DNA from 3 places in the Skermanella cutis genome. Region 3 is predicted to be linked to each of the others. Evidence: predicted binding sites of a transcription regulator. Region 3 holds the regulator's gene; each other region holds the start of a gene.
The links. Region 3 encodes LexA, which represses DNA repair genes until DNA is damaged. Its sites were predicted from a motif close to ATGTTCTANTTTGGTTC; they were not measured.
Positions count from the first base shown of each region.

Region 1: a site for LexA is predicted at 1,391-1,407, ahead of recA (recombinase RecA). Genes of this name have one in related genera too.
Region 2: a site for LexA is predicted at 1,972-1,988, ahead of IGS68_RS10540 (adenosylcobalamin-dependent ribonucleoside-diphosphate reductase). Genes of this name have one in related genera too.

Region 1 is NZ_CP067421.1:806,835-810,108, forward strand. It holds gene IGS68_RS31525 (ATP-binding protein) at 1-226, shown strand, start outside; gene recA (recombinase RecA) at 274-1,359, opposite strand; gene IGS68_RS31535 (hypothetical protein) at 1,660-2,727, shown strand; gene IGS68_RS31540 (glycosyltransferase family 87 protein) at 2,986-3,274, opposite strand, start outside.
Region 2 is NZ_CP067420.1:2,232,183-2,235,456, forward strand. It holds gene IGS68_RS10540 (adenosylcobalamin-dependent ribonucleoside-diphosphate reductase) at 1-1,840, opposite strand, end outside; gene IGS68_RS10545 (lysophospholipid acyltransferase family protein) at 2,093-2,884, opposite strand; gene IGS68_RS10550 (TrmH family RNA methyltransferase) at 2,948-3,274, opposite strand, start outside.
Region 3 is NZ_CP067420.1:2,635,325-2,638,598, reverse strand. It holds gene IGS68_RS12410 (molybdopterin molybdotransferase MoeA) at 1-633, shown strand, start outside; gene lexA (transcriptional repressor LexA) at 765-1,484, shown strand; gene IGS68_RS12400 (class I SAM-dependent methyltransferase) at 1,627-2,367, shown strand; tRNA gene IGS68_RS12395 (tRNA-Lys) at 2,408-2,483, opposite strand; gene coaD (pantetheine-phosphate adenylyltransferase) at 2,572-3,111, opposite strand; gene gyrA (DNA gyrase subunit A) at 3,184-3,274, opposite strand, start outside.

The sequences.
Region 1 (3,274 bases), on a different replicon from region 3:
CCGTCTCGGGAGCGCGACGGCGCGGCCGTACCGGGGCAATGCCCTGGGACTGTTCATTTCCAGCGTCCTGGTGGAACGGCACGGCGGCAGCCTGGAGGTCGAAAGCAGGCCCGACAGCGGCAAGACCGTTCATATCAGCCTGCCGGCGGAACGCCTGGCGGCGGGCAGGCCGATGCCGGCGAACGGATCGAAGGTATGGCGTCACGTCGCGAGAAACGTGATCTGACGGGCCGCGGGAAAGGCCGGCAAACCGCCCTTTCCCGCCTGGAGCCCTTACGGAGCGGCCTGATCGTCGGCCGGCTCGCCGTCGCCGTCCGGGGACCCCATCATAGCACCGGCGACGAGCCCGGCGTTCTCCCGGATCTTCGCCTCGATCACATCCGCCATGTCAGGGTTGGATTTCAGGAAGGTCCGGGCGTTCTCCTTGCCTTGCCCGATCCGCTGGCCGCCGTAGCTGAACCAGGAGCCGGACTTCTCGACGACCCCGGCCTGCACGCCCAGGTCCAGGAGCTCTCCCGTCTTGGAAATGCCTTCGCCGTACATGATGTCGAACTCGACCACCCGGAAGGGCGGAGCCATCTTGTTCTTGACCACCTTCACGCGGGTCTGGTTGCCGACCACGGTCTCCCGGTCCTTGATCGCGCCGATGCGGCGGATGTCGAGACGCTGGGAGGCGTAGAACTTCAGCGCGTTGCCGCCGGTCGTGGTCTCGGGATTGCCGAACATGACGCCGATCTTCAGCCGGATCTGGTTGATGAAGATCACCGTGCAATTGGACTTGGAGATCGAGCCGGTCAGCTTGCGGAGCGCCTGGCTCATCAGGCGCGCGTGGCGGCCGACATGGCTGTCGCCCATCTCGCCTTCCAGTTCGGCGCGCGGCACCAGGGCCGCCACGCTGTCGACCACCAGCACATCGATGGCGCCCGAGCGCACCAGCGTATCGACGATTTCCAGAGCCTGCTCGCCCGCATCGGGCTGGGAGATCAGCAGCTCGTCCACGTCGACGCCCAGCTTGCGGGCATAGGCGGGATCGAGCGCATGCTCCGCGTCGACGAAGGCGCAGATGCCGCCGCTTTTCTGGGCCTGGGCGATGACATGCAGCGTAAGCGTCGTCTTGCCCGAGCTTTCCGGGCCGTAGATCTCGATGATGCGCCCCTTGGGCACCCCACCGATGCCGAGCGCGATGTCGAGTCCCAGCGAACCGGTGGAGATCGCCTCCACCGCGGGCATCTCGGCGCCGCCCCCGAGCTTCATGATGGCGCCCTTGCCGAACGAGCGTTCGATCTGGGTCAGGGCGGCGTCAAGGGCTTTCCGGCGGTCCGGAATGGTCTCGGCCAACCTTGACGGGGATGAGGACATTGCAGCGCTCCCAAAATCACAGTGGCACCATATGTACTCTTTTTGTTCCAGGTTTTCAGGGTACGGGGCCGTCCGTCCCGATGCTCATTAGGGGTAGCGCGGCGCATGGGATCGGCTGGACTCCGCGACTTCCGGACCGCCGCGCCGCCCTATCCCATCCGGATAGTTGCCCAGCCTGGGAAGCAGCTGTACTGTCGCCCAGGATAGAACGAATCATGAACATTCCGAGCGCCCGATCGTGCCGTACCCGCGCCTGGACGGCCTGGGAACAGGGGCGGGCCCGATGACGGAGGAAACATCATGACACGGACGGGCCAAGCCATCGGGGAACTCGTCGCGCGCCTGCAGGGTACGGGCATGATCCGCAGGGGAAAGGCGGGCACCCCAGGGGCGTCGGACCTTCTGATCGCCTACACCCGGCGGGCCGCCCTGGGACTGGTCGTCCTGGGCGCCGTCACAGGGGTGGCCTGCCGGATCGGCAAGGAGCCCCCGGACCGGGATCCGCAGGCCGCGGCGGCGGAGGGCTCCGGCCAGTCCAGGACGCTGGACGACGTTCTGGCGGAAGCGGGCGAGCCGGAGGAGGAAGCCCCCGGAACGGACGGGTCCGGCATCGGGAGCCTCGTCGCGCGCCTCAACCGCCAAGCCGGGACCCTCGCGGCGATCGACGAGGCCGCCGCCAGCGTCGGCGCTCCCGCACGCCTGATGCGCGCCATGGCGAGCCTGGAGTCCAGCCTCGATGCCGCGGCCAGGGCATCGACGAGTTCCGCGACCGGACTTTACCAGTTCATCGAGACGACCTGGCTCTCCAAGGTCCGGAGCCATGGACGGAAATACGGTCTCGGCCATCTCGCCCGGCATATCCGGAGAGGACCGCTGGGCGAGCCCGTCGTCGACGATCCCGGTGTCCGCGAACAGATCCTGGCCCTGCGCAAGGACGCAAGGCTGAGCGCCTTCCTGGCGGCGGAACTGACGGTCGACAATACCCGGCGCCTCCAGAAGCTGATGGCGCGCCCGGTCACGCAGACCGAGATCTACTTGGCCCACGTCCTCGGCGTGGCCGGGACGGCGCGCTTCCTGAAGGCTGCCGACAGCACGCCCGACACGATCGGCGCCTCGATGTTCCCGAAGGAGGCCAGGGCGAACCCGGGACTCTTCCTGATGGGCGGTCAGCCGGCGACGCTTGGGGAAATCCGGAAGCGGTTCATCGCCAAGATGTCCAGGCTCGACCTCCCCGATCGGCTGGCCGCCATCGACCGCATCGCTCCGGCGCGGCAGGTCGCGGCGGACGGGGATGACGAATTGGCGCGGTTGGTAGAGTGGCGCGACCGGACGGGCGAGGAGCAGGTCGCCGCTTCGGCGCTGCGCTGACGTCGCGCCCGCGCCGGGGATCGGACGCAGGTGGCGAATATGGTGGTATGTCAGAATAAATCATCTGGAATGAATTATCGCCGCTTGCCTTGTGGAGCCTGGTATATTAGTTTTTGCACTGCAGCAGCGATGCTGCATACGCCTCTTTGGGCGTTTCCTCCCTAGACTCAAGGCCACCCCTCGGGGTGGCCGTCTTTTTTTCCCCATGAACGATCCGCCGGCAGGATTGCGACGGCCGGCAACGGCGAGGCCCCCGCGTCATCTCCGGTCCTGCCGCCACTGGTCCGCCATCAGGAGCAGAAGGGCCCAGGCATAGACCGATCCGATGGTGGCCTGCTGCCATCCCGGAGCGGACATGAACCGGTCGAGCAGGACCGGCACCGGAATGACCAGCAGGCAGGCCGCCACCGCCAGCGCCGGGGTCAGCGGAGGCCTTAAGAACAGCGGAAGCAGGAACAGGGTGTAATGGATCCAGGCCAGCGGCGAGGCGAGCAGGGCGCCCAGCAGGCCGAGAGCGCTGGCCCGCAGGGGATCCGGCCGGTACCGG
Region 2 (3,274 bases), 400 kb from region 3:
TCTCCGGCCAGCGGACCTTGTAGGTTTGCCCGGGAAGCACGTCCGGCCGGTCGAGCGGCTGGGTCATGTAGACCACGGCGCCCGCATCCTGCACCGTTGCCGGAGTGGATGGCGCGGCAGGCGGAGTCTTGGCTTTCTCCTCCGCCTTCTTCACCGAGAGCACCGAACCGGTCACCTCGTTGGGGCGGTATGTCGTGCAGCCCTTGCAGCCAAGCTCGAAGGCGTGGACATAGACATCCTTGAACGACTCGAACGACAGGTCCTCGGGGCAGTTGATCGTCTTGGAAATGCTGCTGTCGACGTATTTCTGGGCGACCGCCTGCATCACCACATGGTCGGCCGGGCTGAGCGCCTGCACGTCGACGAAGTAGTCGGGCAGGGGAGCCTGCTCCCCGAACATCTGCCGGAACAGCCGGAAGGCATGGTCGGAGACCTCCTCCTGACGGCGCGAGCCGTCGGGCATCAGCACGTTCCGGTCGTAGCTGTAGGCGAAGACGGGCTCGATCCCGGACGAGATGTTGTCGGCGAACAGCGAGATCGTGCCGGTCGGCGCGATCGACGTCAGTAGCGCGTTGCGCAGGCCATACGCCGCTATGGCGTCGCGTACGTCCGTGTCGAGCGTCAGCGCATTGGCGCCCGCCAGGAACTTCTCCGCGTCGAACAGCGGAAAGCTGCCCTTCTCGGCGGCAAGCCGGGTCGAGGCCAGATAGGCGTGCCGGCGCAGGGCCGCCAGCCACTGCTCCGTCAGGGCGACCGCCTGCTCGCTGCCGTAGCGCGCCCGGCACAGGATCAGGGCATCGGCCAATCCCGTGACACCCAGCCCGATCCGCCGCTTCGCCTTCGCCTCCGCCAATTGCTCGGGCAGCGGGAAGCGGGAGGCATCGACCACGTTGTCCATCATGCGGACGGCCAAGGGCACCAATTCCGCCAGACGGTCCATATCCAGGTGCGCCTGCTCGGTGAATGGCTTCCGGACAAGCGCCGCGAGGTTGATCGATCCCAGCAGACAGGCGCCATAGGGCGGCAGCGGCTGCTCCCCGCATGGATTGGTTGCAGAGATATCCTCAACGTACCACAGATTATTGTGTTGGTTGATCCGGTCGATGAAGATGACGCCCGGTTCGGCATAGGCGTATGTCGCCCGCATGATGCGGTCCCACAGGTCGCGGGCCTGCAGGGTCTTGAAGACGGTGCCGTTGAAGGTGAGCGGCCAAGCGTCGTCCTGGCGGACCGCCGTCATGAAGGCGTCGGTCACCAGGACCGACAGGTTGAACATCCGCAGGCGCCCGGCTTCGCGCTTCGCCTCGACGAAGGCTTCGATATCCGGGTGGTCGCATCGCAGGGTCGCCATCATGGCGCCGCGCCGGTGTCCGGCGCTCATGATCGTGCGGCACATGGCGTCCCACACGTCCATGAAGGACAGCGGGCCGGAGGCGTCGGCCCCCACGCCCAGCACCGCGGCGCCCTTGGGGCGGAGCGTCGAGAAGTCGTAGCCGATGCCGCCGCCCTGCTGCATGGTCAGCGCCGCTTCCCGCAGGTGGGCGAAGATGCCGCCCATGTCGTCCGGAATCCGTCCCATGACGAAGCAATTGAACAGGGTGACGTTGCGTCCGGTACCGGCGCCCGCGAGGATCCGGCCGGCGGGCAGGAACTGGTAGTCGGCCAGCGCTTCGGCGAATCGGGGGACCCACGCTGCGGGATCTCTTTCGGGCTCGGCCAGGGCCTTGGCCACGCGCGTCCAAGTGTCGCTGACCGTTTTGTCCACAGGCTGCCCGTCAAGCAGCTTCAACCGGTATTTCATATCCCAGATCTGCTGGGATATGGCTGCCACCGAGGTCATGCTGGTCTCCGTCCGCCACCGCTCCTGGCTGCGATGAAAACGTCAAACTTATTGTTCAACAAGGATTTTCGTGGAGTTCTTCAGGCCTATCCGGAAAATTGGTGTCTTTGTCCGCCCGGGTCAAGCCGATTTTGTTCCCGATATGTTCTTAAGGCGGTCGTAAACCGGACAGATCGGCCGGTATTGCACGCGAGCCGCATCCGGTGCAACGCCGACGCGCACATCCACAGAGTTTTCCACAGGCTGAAAAAGTCAGGGCATTGCTGCCGGCGCTCCTTGGGGCACCTGCTTGGCCGGCTTCTGCGTGGGAGGGCCGCCCGCTTCCACCACCAGTCGATCGGTCGCCGCCTCCAGCCTGGTTTCCAGTTCCGCCAGCGCCGCGTCCCGTCCGAGGCCCGGCTCGATCGGCGGAAGGAACTCCACCAGAATTTTCCCGCTCCGTTTCCGGAAACTGCGCCGGCCCCAGTAGACGCCGGAATTCAGCGCCATGGGCACGATCGGCAGGTCCAGTTCCTTGTAGAGCACTCCTACCCCCACCCGGTAGGGGAGGTAACGTCCGATGGCCGTCCTGGTTCCCTGGGGAAAAATGACGATCGGCCTTCCTTCGGACTTAACCCGGGCGGCTCCCTCGACCATCGATGCGATGGCCCTGCCGCGGGCACTCCGGTCGACCGCGATCATCCGGGCCTTGGCGGCGTACCAGCCCCAGATCGGGAGGAACAGCAGCTCGCGCTTCAGGATGATCGCCGGGTCGTCGATCAGCAGGTGGAGCTTCATGGTCTCCCAGGCGGACTGGTGCTTGGCCGCCAGGATGTAGGAGCCGTTCCGCGGGACGTTCTCCAGCCCGCGCACCTCGTAGTCCAGCCCCAGGATCGCGCGCTCCAGGAAATAGACGGTCCGCAGGTACCACTCCACCACATGCACCATCTGCCGGCGCGGCAGCAGCAGCATCCACAGCAGGCCGAAGCAGCACACCGTCGTCCAGGTGAAGAACGCGATATTGAACAGGAGCGAACGGGCGACGGTCATGGGCGTCTTGGACAAGGCCTTCTGAATGGAGGTATCTCGCACGGTCGGATGCGCCGGTCGCCCGGCGCGGCGTCCCTTCTAGCGCGCCCGGGCGCCGGACGCCAGTCCGGCTTGGCGGACGGAGGGTCGCGCCCTGGTCAGTTCGTGGATCAGGATCGCCGCGGTGGCCGCGACGTTGAGCGACTGGACCCGGCCCGATCCCGCCAGGGTCACGACTCCCTCGCAGGCGTCCAGGATTTCGCGCCCCAGTCCGTCCTCCTCGTTGCCGAGCACGATGGCCGTCGGCCGGCGGTCGGCGGGCTGGTCCAGCGGCTCCCCGCGTCCCAGCGCGGTTCCCAGCACCCGGTAGCTGGACGCCAGCTGCTTCAGCACCCGCGCGAAGCCGGTCGCGCGGTAGAGCCTGAC
Region 3 (3,274 bases):
ATCGTCAGTTCGAACGCCTTCGCCTTGGCCGGCCTGATCACGGCCTGCGGCGGCGTCCCGGTCAATCTGGGCGTCGCCCTGGATACGCCGGAGTCGCTGGCTCGACTCGTCACGGGTGCCGAACGGGCCGACATCCTGGTGACGTCCGGCGGGGCCTCGGCGGGCGAATACGATCTCGTGCGCGGCGTGCTGGGCGACCGCGGCATGGACCTGGATTTCTACAAGATCGCCATGCGGCCGGGCAAACCGCTGATGTTCGGCCGGCTGGGCGACGTGCCCGTCCTCGGGCTGCCCGGCAATCCGGTGTCGAGTCAGGTCTGCGCCGTCCTGTTCCTCAGGCCGGCGCTCCGCCGCCTGCTCGGGCTTCCGGCGGAGGAGGAAACGCGCCGCACGGCGGTGCTGGGGCGGCCCGTCAAGCAGAACGACCAGCGCGAAGATTATCTGCGGGCGTCGCTGAGTATCGGCCCGGACGGCGAACTGGTCGCCAACCCATTCGAATCGCAGGACAGTTCGCTGCTGACGGTGCTTGCCCGGGCCGACTGCCTGGTGGTGCGCCCGCCCTTCGCACCGGCCGCATCGGCCGGCGACACTGTCGAATTTCTTCCCCTGGGCGGCGGAGTCCTGAGTCTCTAGGTGACCGGATCTGCAGGACAAGGGTAAAATTGTTCAGCGAATGCTTGACGCCTTTCGCGAACCAAACTAGAACATAAACTGATGTTTTTGGTTTGTTCTGGACCGGTTGGTCCCGCGCGCAGGGGGCGTAGATGCTGACACGTAAACAATACGAGCTTCTGCTCTTCATCAACGACCGGCTGGGCGAAGGCGGGGTTTCGCCCTCGTTCGACGAGATGAAGGATGCCCTGGGATTGAAGTCGAAATCGGGTATCCACCGGCTCATCACCGGGCTGGAGGAGCGCGGCTTCATCCGCCGCCTGCCCCACCGCGCCCGCGCGCTCGAGGTGCTCCGGCTGCCGGAAGGGGCGGAAGCCGGGTCGGCCCGCCCGCAGCAGCGCGCGCCCGATCGCCCGAAGTTCCAGCCCAACGTGATCAAGGGCGACTTCACCGGCGCCCTGGCCGGGCGCGAGGCCAGCACCGAGGCCGAGGCGATCCAGCTTCCGCTCTACGGGCGGATCGCCGCCGGTACCCCGATCGAGGCGCTGCGCGACAACAGCGCGATGATCAACGTGCCGGCGACGATGCTGCCGCCCGGGGACCACTACGCGCTGGAAGTCGCGGGCGACAGCATGGTCGAGGCCGGCATCCTGGACGGCGACACGGTCATCATCAACCGGTGCGACATGGCCGACAGCGGCACGATCGTCGTGGCGCTGATCGACGAGCACGAGGTGACCTTGAAACGCCTTCGTCGCAAGGGCCAGACCGTGGCGCTAGAGCCGGCCAACCCCGCCTTCGAGACCCGCATCTTCGGCGCCGACCGGGTGCGCGTCCAGGGCCGCCTCGTGGGGCTGCTGCGGCGCTATTGAAGCCGAGTCGGCGATCGCCGCCGTGAGGGGCGGACCGGGGAGCTTCGCGAGGCTCCCCGGTCCGCCCTTTTCGTTTACGAATGCGCCGTAGTCTGGCCCGCGATACGCCCGTCCGGGCGGACGATGCTGGCTGGACCGCTTCATGGAAATCTCCCGACTTTTCCGGATCTATCAGGAGCATGTCGAGGACCAGATCGAAGGCTGGTTCTACAACCACGATATATTGCTGTTCTGGCTGATCGACTTCATCCAGAAGCAAGGCGGATTTAGCGGCGACACCTGCGAGCTTGGGATCTACAAGGGCAAGTCCGCGGTCGCGCTGGGCCTGCTGGCGCGCGCCGACGAGACCGTGTTCTGCTTCGACGCCTTCCATGAAGTTCCCCAAGCCGTGGCCGAAGCGAACATCCTTCGGTGCTGTCCGGAGCTCGGAAACAGGCTGGTCTGCGTCGCCACGGACCTCCGGCAACTGGAAGAACCTCCGGACATGGTCGGGCGAGGCAGCCTCCGCTTCCTCCACCTGGATGCCGTCCATGACCATCCCTCGGTCCTGAACGACCTGAACAACTTCGCGCCCCTGCTCACCGTCCAGGGCGTAATCGCCCTGGACGACTGCTTCGATCCGGAATGGCCGGGCGTTCCCACGGCCATGGCGGAATTCTGCCTGTCGCCGGAAGGCCGCCACATCCGCCCCTTCGCCGCCTCGCGAGCCAAGATGTACCTGTGCGCGCGCCACATGGTCCGGACGTACCAGCGTTGCATCGTCACGAGCGGGCTGATCAGCGACATGTCGCTGGAGCGTGTCCTGGACGGATCGGTGCTGCGCTGCTTCACCAACTGGCCGGTACCGGCCGGAGCGCTCCTGGCGCAGCTTGATGCGGGCTAACAAAAAGCCCCCGGAAACCATTGGTTTCCGGGGGCTTTTTTGGTGAGCGCGCTGGGGTTCGAACCCAGGACCTACTGATTAAAAGTCAGTTGCTCTACCGGCTGAGCTACACGCTCTCAGGGTCGGGGCGGAACATAGGGGCCGGGACACTTCCGGTCAACCCGCATTTACCCTGATCCGCCCCGAGGCGCCGGTGCGGGCGCGTCAGACCTTGAGAGTCTGCACGCGCTTGGCCGCGTCGCCTTCATCCTGGGCGAAGCGCGCGGTGAGCCGTTCGGCGACCCGGGGCGAGACGAAGTGCGTGATGTCGCCGCCGAGCCGGCCGATCTCCTTGACGAAGCGCGAGGATATGAACTGGTGGCGATCGGACGCCATCAGGAAGACGGTCTCGACCTTGGGGTTCAGGCGGGCATTCATGCCGGCCATCTGGAACTCGTACTCGAAGTCCGAAACCGCCCGCAGGCCGCGGATGATGACCGAGGCGTTCATGTCGACCGCGAACTTCATCAGCAGGCTGTCGAACGGCCTCACCTCGATCTTGGTGCCGTTCGGCTTCAGGGCGGCGACGTCCTCCTCGACCATCGCGACCCGCTCCTCCGTGGAGAAGAGCGGGCCTTTCCCCGCGTTGCGGGCGACGCCCACGATCAGGTGGTCCAAGACGCGGGAAGCGCGCTGGATGATGTCCATATGGCCGTTGGTGACCGGGTCGAATGTCCCGGGATAGACGCCGATCCGTTTGCTCATCTGCCGCTTCTTCCCTTCACGTCCGGGCGCCCTTCAACCTGCCGCCCCCTGCACCGATCGTTTCTCTGCCGATCACTCGGGCGACGCATCGTCGCCCCCGTTCACGGCGGTCTCCGCTTCCGCCTCCTCGGTCAGCCACGCGACCGAGACGACACGCTCTCCC